DNA from 3 places in the Actinosynnema sp. NPDC050436 genome. Region 2 is predicted to be linked to each of the others. Evidence: riboswitches for the same ligand, from Rfam matches in the RefSeq annotation. Region 2 holds a riboswitch; each other region holds the start of a gene.

Region 1 (3,268 bases), on a different contig from region 2:
GTTGGAGACCCGGCAGGCCATGGTCGGGTCCAACGTGCCGACGACGATGGCACTGCTGTTCGCCGAGGTCGGCCTGACGCCCACCGAGGAGGAGACGGCCGACGGCGCGGCCTGGATCATGCGGCGCACCGAAGAGGTGTTCCGGGCCGGCCTGCCGTGGCGCCCGGGGGCGCGGGAGGCGCTGCGCGCGGTGCGGGAGACCGGCGTGCCGATGGCACTGGTGACCTCGACCGAACGCGCGCTGACGGAGGTCGCGCTGGACACCATCGGCCGGGACCTGTTCGACGTGACGGTGTGCGGTGACGAGGTGGAGGGCCGCAACAAGCCCCTCCCGGACCCGTACCTCAAAGCCGCGACCCTGCTCGGCGTGGACGCGGCGGCGTGCGTGGCGGTCGAGGACTCGCCGACCGGCGTGAGGTCGGCGGTGGCGGCGGGGTGCACGGTGCTGGTCGTGCCGTGCGACGTCCCGGTGCCGCCAGGGGAGCGCCGGGTCTTCCGCGACTCGCTGGTCGGGGTCGACCTGGCCGTCCTCGGCGCCCTCCGCGCCTGATCGGGCCGGGCTCGATCGAGCCGTGCCCGGTCCGGTGGGAGCCGGACCGGGCACGGGCGCGATCAGGCGACGGCCGCCGTCCGGGCCTTCCTGCCGCCGCGCCGGACCGCCGGGTCGACCAGCAGGCCGAACACGACGCCGAGGCCCAGCCACAGGGTGGCCGTCTCGGCGAGCGACGCGAGGCGGAACTCCCACAGCACGTCGCTCGGCATGTCGGCGGGCACCGCGTCCGGCGGTGCGGGGAAGACCAGCAGGACGACCGCGACCGCGACCACCACGGCCACCCCGACCACCGTGGACCGGACCGGGCCGCTCAGGTGCCCCAGCCGGGACGCCAGGAAGCTCGCGCCGAACACCACCAGCAGACCGGCCGCGACGACCCCGAGGTAGAGCACCGTCCGGTAGTCGACCGTCTCCGGGTCGCCCACCGCCGGCGGGTTGGCCGGGTACTTGACGGCCGGCAGCAGCGCCGCCGCCCCGAACACCGCCGCCGAGAGCGTCACGCTCCGGGTGAACGGCGGCCGGCCCGCGAACCAGCGCCGCGACCCGGCGTAGGCGGTGGCGAACAGCGCGCCGACCGCCAACCCGACGATCACCGCCGCGAGCACGCCGCCCAGCATCTGGGTGCCCCGGCCGAACATCTCGCCGTGGTCGTGCCCGCCAGGCTCCACCGGTTCGGTGGCGGCGCGGGCCTCCTCGACGGCCAGCGCGGCCCGGATCGGCACCTCGACCACGACGAGGCCGACCAGGCCCGCCAGCAGCCCGGCGACGCCACCCGCACCGACGCCGCGCAGCAGCACGTTCTTGTAGGTGTCCACGGTCGGCCCTAGTGGCACGGGACGCCGAGCGCGTGGCGCCCGTCGTGGAAGAACTCGTGCAGCGACTCGGCGGCGTGACCGAGCGCGATGCCGTTCTCCTGGAGGACCAGCCAGGTCACCATCAGCGCGACCAGGGCGACGGCGTAGGCCCACTTGGGGATGGGGATGGACAGGGAGTGCGCGGGGCTCGTCAAGACGGCCTCCTCCATACCTCGTGGAAGGTCAACAACAACTCGCGCCGCAGCCGGTCTCCTGACTCCCGGATCGACACCGTCCCCGCGTCTTCCCAGCCGCACCGTGCGACCAGTGACGTTCTCGGCGGGTTGGCTCCCCGGTCACAGTGGCGAGGACCGCGCCGGATTCCCACCGGCTTCCCGTCCACTGCGGCTGTGGAACCGTAGATGTCCGGCGCGTCCGGGCACAACCGACCAGACGAGTTGTCGTACTCCGCGCAGACGGTCCGCGAGGTCGTCCCATCAGGTCTGGCGGGGCGGGAGCGGGCAGTCGCCACAGGTCCCGCCGCCGTCGAGGCGGTAGTACAGGCAGCAGCTCCGCCGCCGGAAGGCGACCTCGCCGGGGAACGGCACGAAGTCGCCGGAGCCCCGCAGCCCGGGTGCGTCCAGCAGGCGTTCGCCCAGCACCACGCACTCCTCGGTGGACGCGGTGCCGCTGTGGCCCACCGTCCGCAGCGCCCCGGCGATGGACGACGCCGCGTTGCCCCACAGCAGCCCGCGCGCCACCGGCACCACGTCCCGGATCGCCGCCACCACCGGCTCCAACGACTCGGAGATCGACACCCCCGCGACGGGTTCGCCGATCCGAACCCGCATCCCGTCCGCCCCGAAGCGCCACCACACGTTCCCGGGCCGGATGTCGGGCACGACCCCGCCCACGGCGTGCGCGGCGACCGTCGGGCACAGCAGCCGCGCGGAGTACCCGAGGAAGAACAAGGACGCCGCGACCCGCGCCTCCCCGGTCCGGTACCGCTCACCGATGGCCGACAGCGCGTCCGGCAGCGCCCGCCCGTCGACCAGTTCGGCACCCGACCGCCAGCCGGCACCGTCGGCGGCGGTCGGGCGACCGACGTCCAGCGCGAAGAACGGGCTGATACCTCGGACGCGCCGCAGGGTGGAGAGCACCGGTTCGTAGTCGGACACGCGATCAGTCTGCCCGGCCGCCGGCCCGCTACGGGAGGTAGCCCGTTACGGGATGTAGAAGGTCGTGATGTCGCTCGTGACCGGTGGGAAGAGGGTGTGCATGAGGTCCGCGTTCGGCCCCGGGTAGACGTCGGCGAAGCGGGCGGTCAGCCCGCGCAGGCCGAGCGGGCCGAACAGCAGCGACTCCAGCAGGTCCGGCGCCACCCCGGCCCCGCCCGCCGCATACGGCGCCTGCATCACCCCTCCGGCCACGACCGGCCCCACCTCGCCGGCCCGGTACGGCAGGCGCACGTGCCGGCGGTAGAAGGACACGACGGCCTCGCCCTCCGCGTCCGCGAACGCCGAGGCGGCCAGCCGCCTGCCGAACACCGGCCGCAGGCGGTCCAGCAGCGCGACCGGGTCGGCCACCCGCACGTAGTACGAGCCCGCGTCCTCCGGCACCGGCCCCAGGAGCGGTTCGAGCGCCTGGCCCGCGACCGTCCCCGGCCGCTCGTTCGCCGACGTCGCCTTGGTGTGCGCGACCAGCGCGTGCACGGCGGCGGCGTCCACCGCAGCCACCTCGCACAACCGCACGCCCTCCTCCGGCGGCGTCGAGCGGCCGGTCCCGACCGGCACCCCGTCCCGCTCCACCAGCCACTGGTGGCTGCCGCCGCGCTCGACCAGCCAGCGCCACAGGCCGGCACCGTGCGGCATCCGCAGGTCCGCCCGGGACTGCTCGGCGTCCTGCAGCGCCGCCATCGCCG
Region 2 (3,268 bases):
CACAGGTTGGACGAGTGCACGACGCCGGCGTGCTGCTGCGGCGAGCGCAGGTTGCACGGGTCCTTGAAGGTGATCCACGGGTGGCCGGTCTCGAACAGCACGGTCAGCATCCGCCGCCACAGGTCGACCGCCCGGACCCGCTTGAACACCCGGATCTCGCCCCGGTCCGCCGCCTGCTCGTAAGCGCGGTAGCGGGCGGCGAAGTCCAGGCCGTAGGAGTCGTGCAGGTCGGGCGTCTCGTCCGGGGAGAACAGGGTCCACTCGGCGTCCGCCTCGACCCGGCGCAGGAACTCGTCGGGCACCCAGTTGGCGGTGTTCATGTCGTGCGTGCGCCGCCGGTCGTCGCCGGTGTTCTTGCGAAGGTCCAGGAACTCCTCGACGTCGACGTGCCACGTCTCCAGGTACGCGCACGCCGCGCCCTTGCGCTTGCCGCCCTGGTTGACCGCGACCGCCGTGTCGTTGGCGATCTTCAGGAACGGCACGACGCCCTGCGACTGGCCGTTGGTGCCCTTGATGTGCGCGCCCATGCCGCGCACCGGGGTCCAGTCGTTGCCCAGCCCGCCGGAGAACTTGGCCAGCAGCGCATTGTTCTGGTAGCCCTGGAAGATGCTCGCCAGGTCGTCGTCAACCGTGGTCAAGAAGCACGACGAGAGCTGCGCCCGGGTCGTGCCCGAGTTGAACAGGGTCGGCGTGGAGCACATGAAGTCGAACGACGACAGCAGCTCGTAGAACTCGATCGCGCGCGCTTCCCGGTCGTCCTCGCGCAGCGCCAACCCCATGGCCACGCGCATGAAGAACGCCTGCGGCAGCTCGTAGCGGACGCCGTGGTCGTGCAGGAAGTAGCGGTCGTAGAGGGTCTGCATCCCCAGGAAGTCGAACTTGGCGTCGCGGTCGGCGTGGATCGCCGCCGCCAGCCGGGGCACGTCGAAGGACGCCAGCTCGGGGTCCAGCCGGTCCAGCTCGATGCCCAGCCGCACGTACTCCGGGAAGTAGTCCACATAGGACATCTGCTCGCCGGTGGCCTCGACCGGGCGGCCCGCGACCCTGGTCAGCACCTCGCGGCGGAGCTGGTCGAGCAGCAGCCGGGCGGCCACGAACGAGTAGTTCGGCTCGGTCTCCACCAGCGTGCGGGCCGACATCACCAGCGCGACGGCCAGTTCGTCCACGGAGATGCCGTTGTAGAGGTTGCGGCGCACCTCGGCGAGCACCGGTTCGGCCGAGACGTCGTCCAACCCTTCGCACGCCTCGCCGACCACGGCCGCGATCCGGTCCCAGTCCACCGGGCGCAGCTGCCCGTCGGGCCCCTTGACCTGGAACTCGGGCATGACCGGGACGACGGCGCGAGCCTTCGCGTGCTCCTCGCGGTAGAGCACGTACGCGCGGGCGACCTTGTGGTGCCCGCCGCGCATCAGGACCAGTTCCACCTGGTCCTGGATCTGCTCGATGTGCAGGGCGGTGTCCGGGCGCGCGTGCTTGAGCAGCGCGGCCTGCACCTGGGCCGTCAACTCCGCCACGAGCGGGTGCAGGTGCGACGCCGCCGCCGCGACGTCACCCTCCACGGCCAGGAACGCCTTGGTCATCGCCACCTGGATCTTGCCGGCGTCGAACGCCGAGACGTCGCCGCCGCGGCGGATCACCCGCACCTGCGCGACATCGGTAGCCGTGGTTGTGGTCGACACAGCCCTCTCCTCGTGAACCTCGACGGCCCGGAGCACGCGGCAACCACACAGAAGGCGCACGTCGGCGCACCATCCGCGTCGGCCCGCCCACGAGGCCCCGGGACACGCGCGCACCGGCCGGTGCGCGCATCGCTGGCAGGTCTTCGGACTCGCGGACACCCGGCTGTCCAGCCGAACCTACTGGCCGTCGCTTCCCGGGAGCGGTGCTCCCAGTGCTGTGTGACGGCGGTCGTTTCCACTCACCGCTGCGGGGCAGTCCCGGATTCGCACCGGGTTCCCTCTTGCCTCCTCGGCCCTCGGGCGGGCGTCGGAACCATCGACGGGCGGAACACTACATGTTGTAGAGCGGAGTGCAACACGGCCCCACATGGGCGTGTCGCAACCTGACACAGTCGAGTGATGTGCATCTCCTGCCGGGCGGTCCCGGCCACTCGGAGCCCAAGCCCGGTCGAGCAGGTGCACCCGCAGGGGCGCGTCGCCGTCGGTGGTGCACGACCTCGCCACCGACCGCCCCCGGGCTCGTGGGGACCACAGACCGGCTCATTCGGGTGGGTGCACAGCTCCAGGCCCGGTCGACGCCCGCGACGAAGCTGCCGAGCAGCGCCCGCGCGAGCCCGCGACCCCGGTGTCCCGCCATGAGCTCCACGACCTCCAGGACTGGTGGGCGCAGCCGGTGGTGGGCGGCGGAGTTGACCACGCCGAACACGTTGGCGCAGCACGGGGTGGCCGGTGGTTCCGCGGGCTCGGGCCGGCGGTGGACAACACCCGCCACCGACTCGCCGGCACGCCGCGCACCCGGCGTCGCCAAGTGTTCGGCGAAGGCGGCCCTGAACCGCGCCAACCGCTCCTCGGGGTCGAACCAGGGCACTTCGGTGAAGCACTCCCGGTACGGCGAGCCGGAGAGTCCCGCCAACGCGGTCGCGGCCACCTCACCGGTCACGTGGCTCCCGGTCGTCACAGAGCACCCTGCCGACTCCGGACGGGAACTCCTCGCACCGCGGTTCGTTCCCGAGGCGAGCTGCGCTCGGCGAGGGCGGTTGTCAGAGCGGGGAGACCCACACCGCGCCGGCCGCCGCGCGGCCCAGCTCCGCCCGGTGACCGGTCGAGACCACGAGCACCGCGACGTCCTCGGCGTAGGGCGCGGGCTCCAGCACCCGCAGCTCCGCGTCCAGGACCACCTCGTGGTCGGCGAAGTGCTTCAACAGATCGGGATCGCTGTCGGAGATGCGGGCGACCCGCACCGAAGAGCCCGCCGGCACGTCGGGCAGCGGCACGGCACGCGGGCGGTGGACCAGGCCGTCCACGGTCGGGATCGGGTCGCCGTGGGGGTCGCGGGTCGGGTTGCCCAGGACTGCGGCCATGCGCTCGACCAGCCGATCGGACACGGCGTGTTCGAGCACCTCGGCCTCGTCGTGCACCTCGTCCCAGCGGTAGCCCAGGGTCTCGACCAGGAACGTCTCGATCAGCCGGTGCCGCCGCACCATGGCGACCGCGTGCTCCCGGCCGGTCTCGGTGAGTCCGACGGTGCCGTAGCGGGCGTGCAGCATCAACCCCTGTTCGGTGAACTTGCGGACGGCGTCGGACACCGT
Region 3 (3,268 bases), on a different contig from region 2:
GTCGGCCGGGCGGGGGCGCACCCGGCGGGCCAGGCCGGCTTTCGCGCGGGCTTCCGCGCGGGTGTCGATCCAGTCGAACACCGACTCCGGTCCGGTCGCCGCCCCTGTGCTCACGCTCACGCCGGCAGTGTCGCATCCGGCGGATAGCGTCCCGGCGTGGACCTCTTCCAGCTCGGTTCCGACGACCTGCGGGCGCTGCGCGCGACCGCGCCGGTGCACCGGGATCCGGCCACCGGGTTGTGGCTGGTCAGCCGGTACGACGACGTGCGGGCGGTGCTGGCCGACCCGAAGCGCTTCCACCCGGACAACGCGCTCACCGCCGTCACCGCCGTGCCGCGCCCGGTGCTGCGGGTGCTGGCCCGCGCGGGCTTCTCGCTGCCGCCGACGCTGGCCAACAACGGCACCGGCACCCACGCCGGGCTGCGCCGGCTCGTCGCCCGGTTCCTCACCCCGGACCGGGTGCGCGCGATGGGGCCCCGGATCGCCGAACTGGCCCGGGAACGGCTCGACCGGCTGACGGGCCCGGTCGCCGACCTGCACGCCGCGCTGGCCCGCGACCTGCCGGCGGTCGTGCTGCTGGAGGTGATGGGGATCGACGGGGTGGACGTCGGGCTGCTGAAGCGGTGGAGCACGGCGTCGCTGGAGCTGTTCTGGGGCACCCCGTCGCCGGAGCGCCAGCACGAGCTGGCCGGGCCGACCGCCGAGTTCCACCGGTGGCTGACCGGGCGCCTCCGGGCGGCCCGGGGCGACGACCTGTTCGGCGCGCTGCGGGACGTGCCGGTCCGGGAGGCCGCCGGCCTGTGCTACTTCCTGCTGATCGCCGGCCAGGAGACCACCACCCAGCTCCTCGGCGCGCTGTTCGACGCGGTGCTGCGGCAGGACGGCCTGTGGTCGCGGCTGGCCGAGCCGGGGACGGCGGGGTGGGTGGTGGAGGAGGTGCTGCGCCGCGACCCGCCGGTCAGCACGTGGCGGCGGGTCGCGGCCGAGCCGGTGACGATCTCCGGCGTGGACGTCCCGGCGGGCGCGCAGTTGCTGCTGATGCTCGCGGGCAGCGGCTCGGACCCGGAGGTGTTCGCCGAGCCGGAGCGGCTGTGCCCGGCCCGGCCGAACGCGCGCAAGCACCTCGCCTTCGGGTACGGCCGGCACTTCTGCCTGGGCGCGGGGCTGGCCAGGCTGGAGGCGGAGGTGGTGCTGCGGGAGACCCGCGAGCGCTTCCCGGACCTGCGCCTGGCCTCCGCCGAGCCGCCGCCGATGCTGGGGCTGCTGTCGTTCCGCGCGCCGCTCAGCGTGCGGGTCGAGCTGGGCGGTGCCGGCCGGGTGGCCGCTCCGGGCGCGGGGCTCGTGGGCTCGCCGACGAGAGGGTGATCACGTCCGCCGGGGCCCTCGGCGGCCCGGTTCCCCGGTGCCCGCGCCCCGGGAACCCGTAGTGGTCGCGCCGGGTCCGTGACCGGTCCGGGGACGCGACTGCGCAGGTCAGGTCCCCGGCGAGGGCCGGTCGACCGGGTCCCGTGCACCGCCCCGGAGCGCGGGTCCGCCGTCCGACCAGGTCCGATCGGGTGTGACGGCGCTCGCCCGGCCGGAGCCCGCCGGGGGCTTGGAGCCGGTCGGCCGAAGTGCGACGATGCCGGGGCTGTAGGGGTGCGCGAGGAAGCCGGTGCGAATCCGGCGCGGTCCCGCCACTGTGACCGGGCGCGTGGATCCGGGAGTCAGGAACTCGGCCCCGATCTCACGAGACCGGACACGGGCGTGGACACCCGAGGAAGGACACCGCCGCATGGGCGCGCGTTTCCCCTTTTCCGCCGTCGTCGGCCACGACGACCTCCGCACGGCGCTGCTGCTCAACGCCGTGCACCCCGGTATCGGCGGCGTGCTCGTCCGAGGTGAGAAGGGGACCGCGAAGTCGACCGTGGTCCGCGCCTTGGCCGCGCTGCTGCCCGCCCTGGACGTCGTCGCGGCCTGCCGCTTCGGCTGCGACCCGGCGGCGGTCGCCGACTGCCCGGACGGCCCGCACGACGGCGGTCCGGCCGAACGCCGCACCGCGCGCCTGGTGGAGCTGCCGGTCGGCGCGACCGAGGACCGGCTGATCGGCTCGCTGGACCTGGAGCGCGCGCTGACCGAGGGCGTGCGGGCCTACCAGCCCGGCCTGCTGGCCGCCGCGCACCGGGGCGTGCTCTACGTGGACGAGGTCAACCTCCTGCACGACCACCTGGTGGACCTGCTGCTCGACGCCGCCGCGATGGGCCGCGCGCACGTCGAGCGCGAAGGCGTGTCCGTGTCGCACGCCGCGTCGTTCCTCCTGGTCGGGACCATGAACCCGGAGGAGGGCGAGCTGCGGCCCCAGTTGCTGGACCGCTTCGGCCTCACGGTGTCCGTGCGGGCGGCGCGGGACGTGGCCACCCGGACCGAGGTGATCCGCCGCCGGCTGGCCTACGAGGCGGACCCCGGCGGCTTCGCGGCACGCTGGGCCGACGAGGACGCCGCGCTGGCCGACCGGATCGTGGCGGCCCGCGACCGGCTGCCCGCCGTCGTGCTGCCCGACGCCGAGGTGCGCCGGATCGCCGGCATCTGCGCCGCGTTCGAGGTCGACGGGATGCGCGCGGACCTGGTGGTCGCCCGGACGGCCGTCGCGCACGCCGCGTGGCGCGGGGTGGCCGAGGTCGCGGAGCAGGACGTGGAGGCCGCCGTCCGGCTGGCGCTGCCGCACCGCAAGCGCCGCGACCCGTTCGACGAGCCCGGCCTGGAGGAGCAGCAGCTCGAAGACGCGATGCGGCAGGGCGCCGAGCACGCCGCCGACGACCCCGACGACAGCCCGGACGACCCCGACAGCCCGGATGACCCGGACGACGACCCGGACGGCCCGGACGGCGGGCTGCCGCCGGACACCGCCGAACCGCCCGCCGAGTCCACTCCGGACGGTCCGCCGCAGCGGCCGGGCGGCTCGTCCGGCGACCGCCCGCACACGCCCGCGCCGTCGTTCAAGGCCCGGCTGCTCCAGGTGCCCGGCGTCGGCGAGGGTGCGCCCGGCAGGCGCTCCCGCGCCCGCGCCCGGACCGGGCGGGTGGTCCGGGCGTCCACTGTGGACGGATCGGGGCTGCACCTGGTGGGCACGCTCGGCGCGGCGGCCCCGTTCCAGGCCGCCCGGGGCCGCAGCGGGCCCGGCCTGGTGCTGCGCGGCACCGACCTGCGACGAGCGGTCCGGGAGGGCAAGGAGGGCAACCTGGTGCTGTTCGTGGTCGACGCCTCCGGCTCGATGGCCGCGCGGCAGCGC

What was found. Region 2 has a riboswitch for cobalamin ahead of AB0I60_RS02485 (ribonucleoside-diphosphate reductase subunit alpha). Riboswitches for the same ligand answer to the same signal wherever they lie in the genome.
Region 1: another riboswitch for cobalamin. It lies ahead of AB0I60_RS13700 (CbtB-domain containing protein); the one in region 2 lies ahead of AB0I60_RS02485 (ribonucleoside-diphosphate reductase subunit alpha).
Region 3: another riboswitch for cobalamin. It lies ahead of AB0I60_RS36460 (putative cobaltochelatase); the one in region 2 lies ahead of AB0I60_RS02485 (ribonucleoside-diphosphate reductase subunit alpha).

Annotation. Positions count from the first base shown of each region.
Region 1 covers NZ_JBFAJV010000004.1:281,364-284,631, reverse strand. The annotation lists gene AB0I60_RS13710 (HAD family phosphatase) at 1-550, shown strand, start outside; gene AB0I60_RS13705 (CbtA family protein) at 613-1,368, opposite strand; gene AB0I60_RS13700 (CbtB-domain containing protein) at 1,377-1,562, opposite strand; cobalamin riboswitch at 1,593-1,783, opposite strand; gene AB0I60_RS13695 ((2Fe-2S)-binding protein) at 1,845-2,525, opposite strand; gene AB0I60_RS13690 (GNAT family N-acetyltransferase) at 2,571-3,268, opposite strand, start outside.
Region 2 covers NZ_JBFAJV010000001.1:599,734-603,001, reverse strand. The annotation lists gene AB0I60_RS02485 (ribonucleoside-diphosphate reductase subunit alpha) at 1-1,679, opposite strand, end outside; cobalamin riboswitch at 1,796-2,012, opposite strand; gene AB0I60_RS02480 (metal-dependent transcriptional regulator) at 2,720-3,268, opposite strand, start outside.
Region 3 covers NZ_JBFAJV010000028.1:20,992-24,259, forward strand. The annotation lists gene AB0I60_RS36450 (8-amino-7-oxononanoate synthase) at 1-114, opposite strand, end outside; gene AB0I60_RS36455 (cytochrome P450) at 157-1,365, shown strand; cobalamin riboswitch at 1,611-1,738, shown strand; gene AB0I60_RS36460 (putative cobaltochelatase) at 1,775-3,268, shown strand, end outside.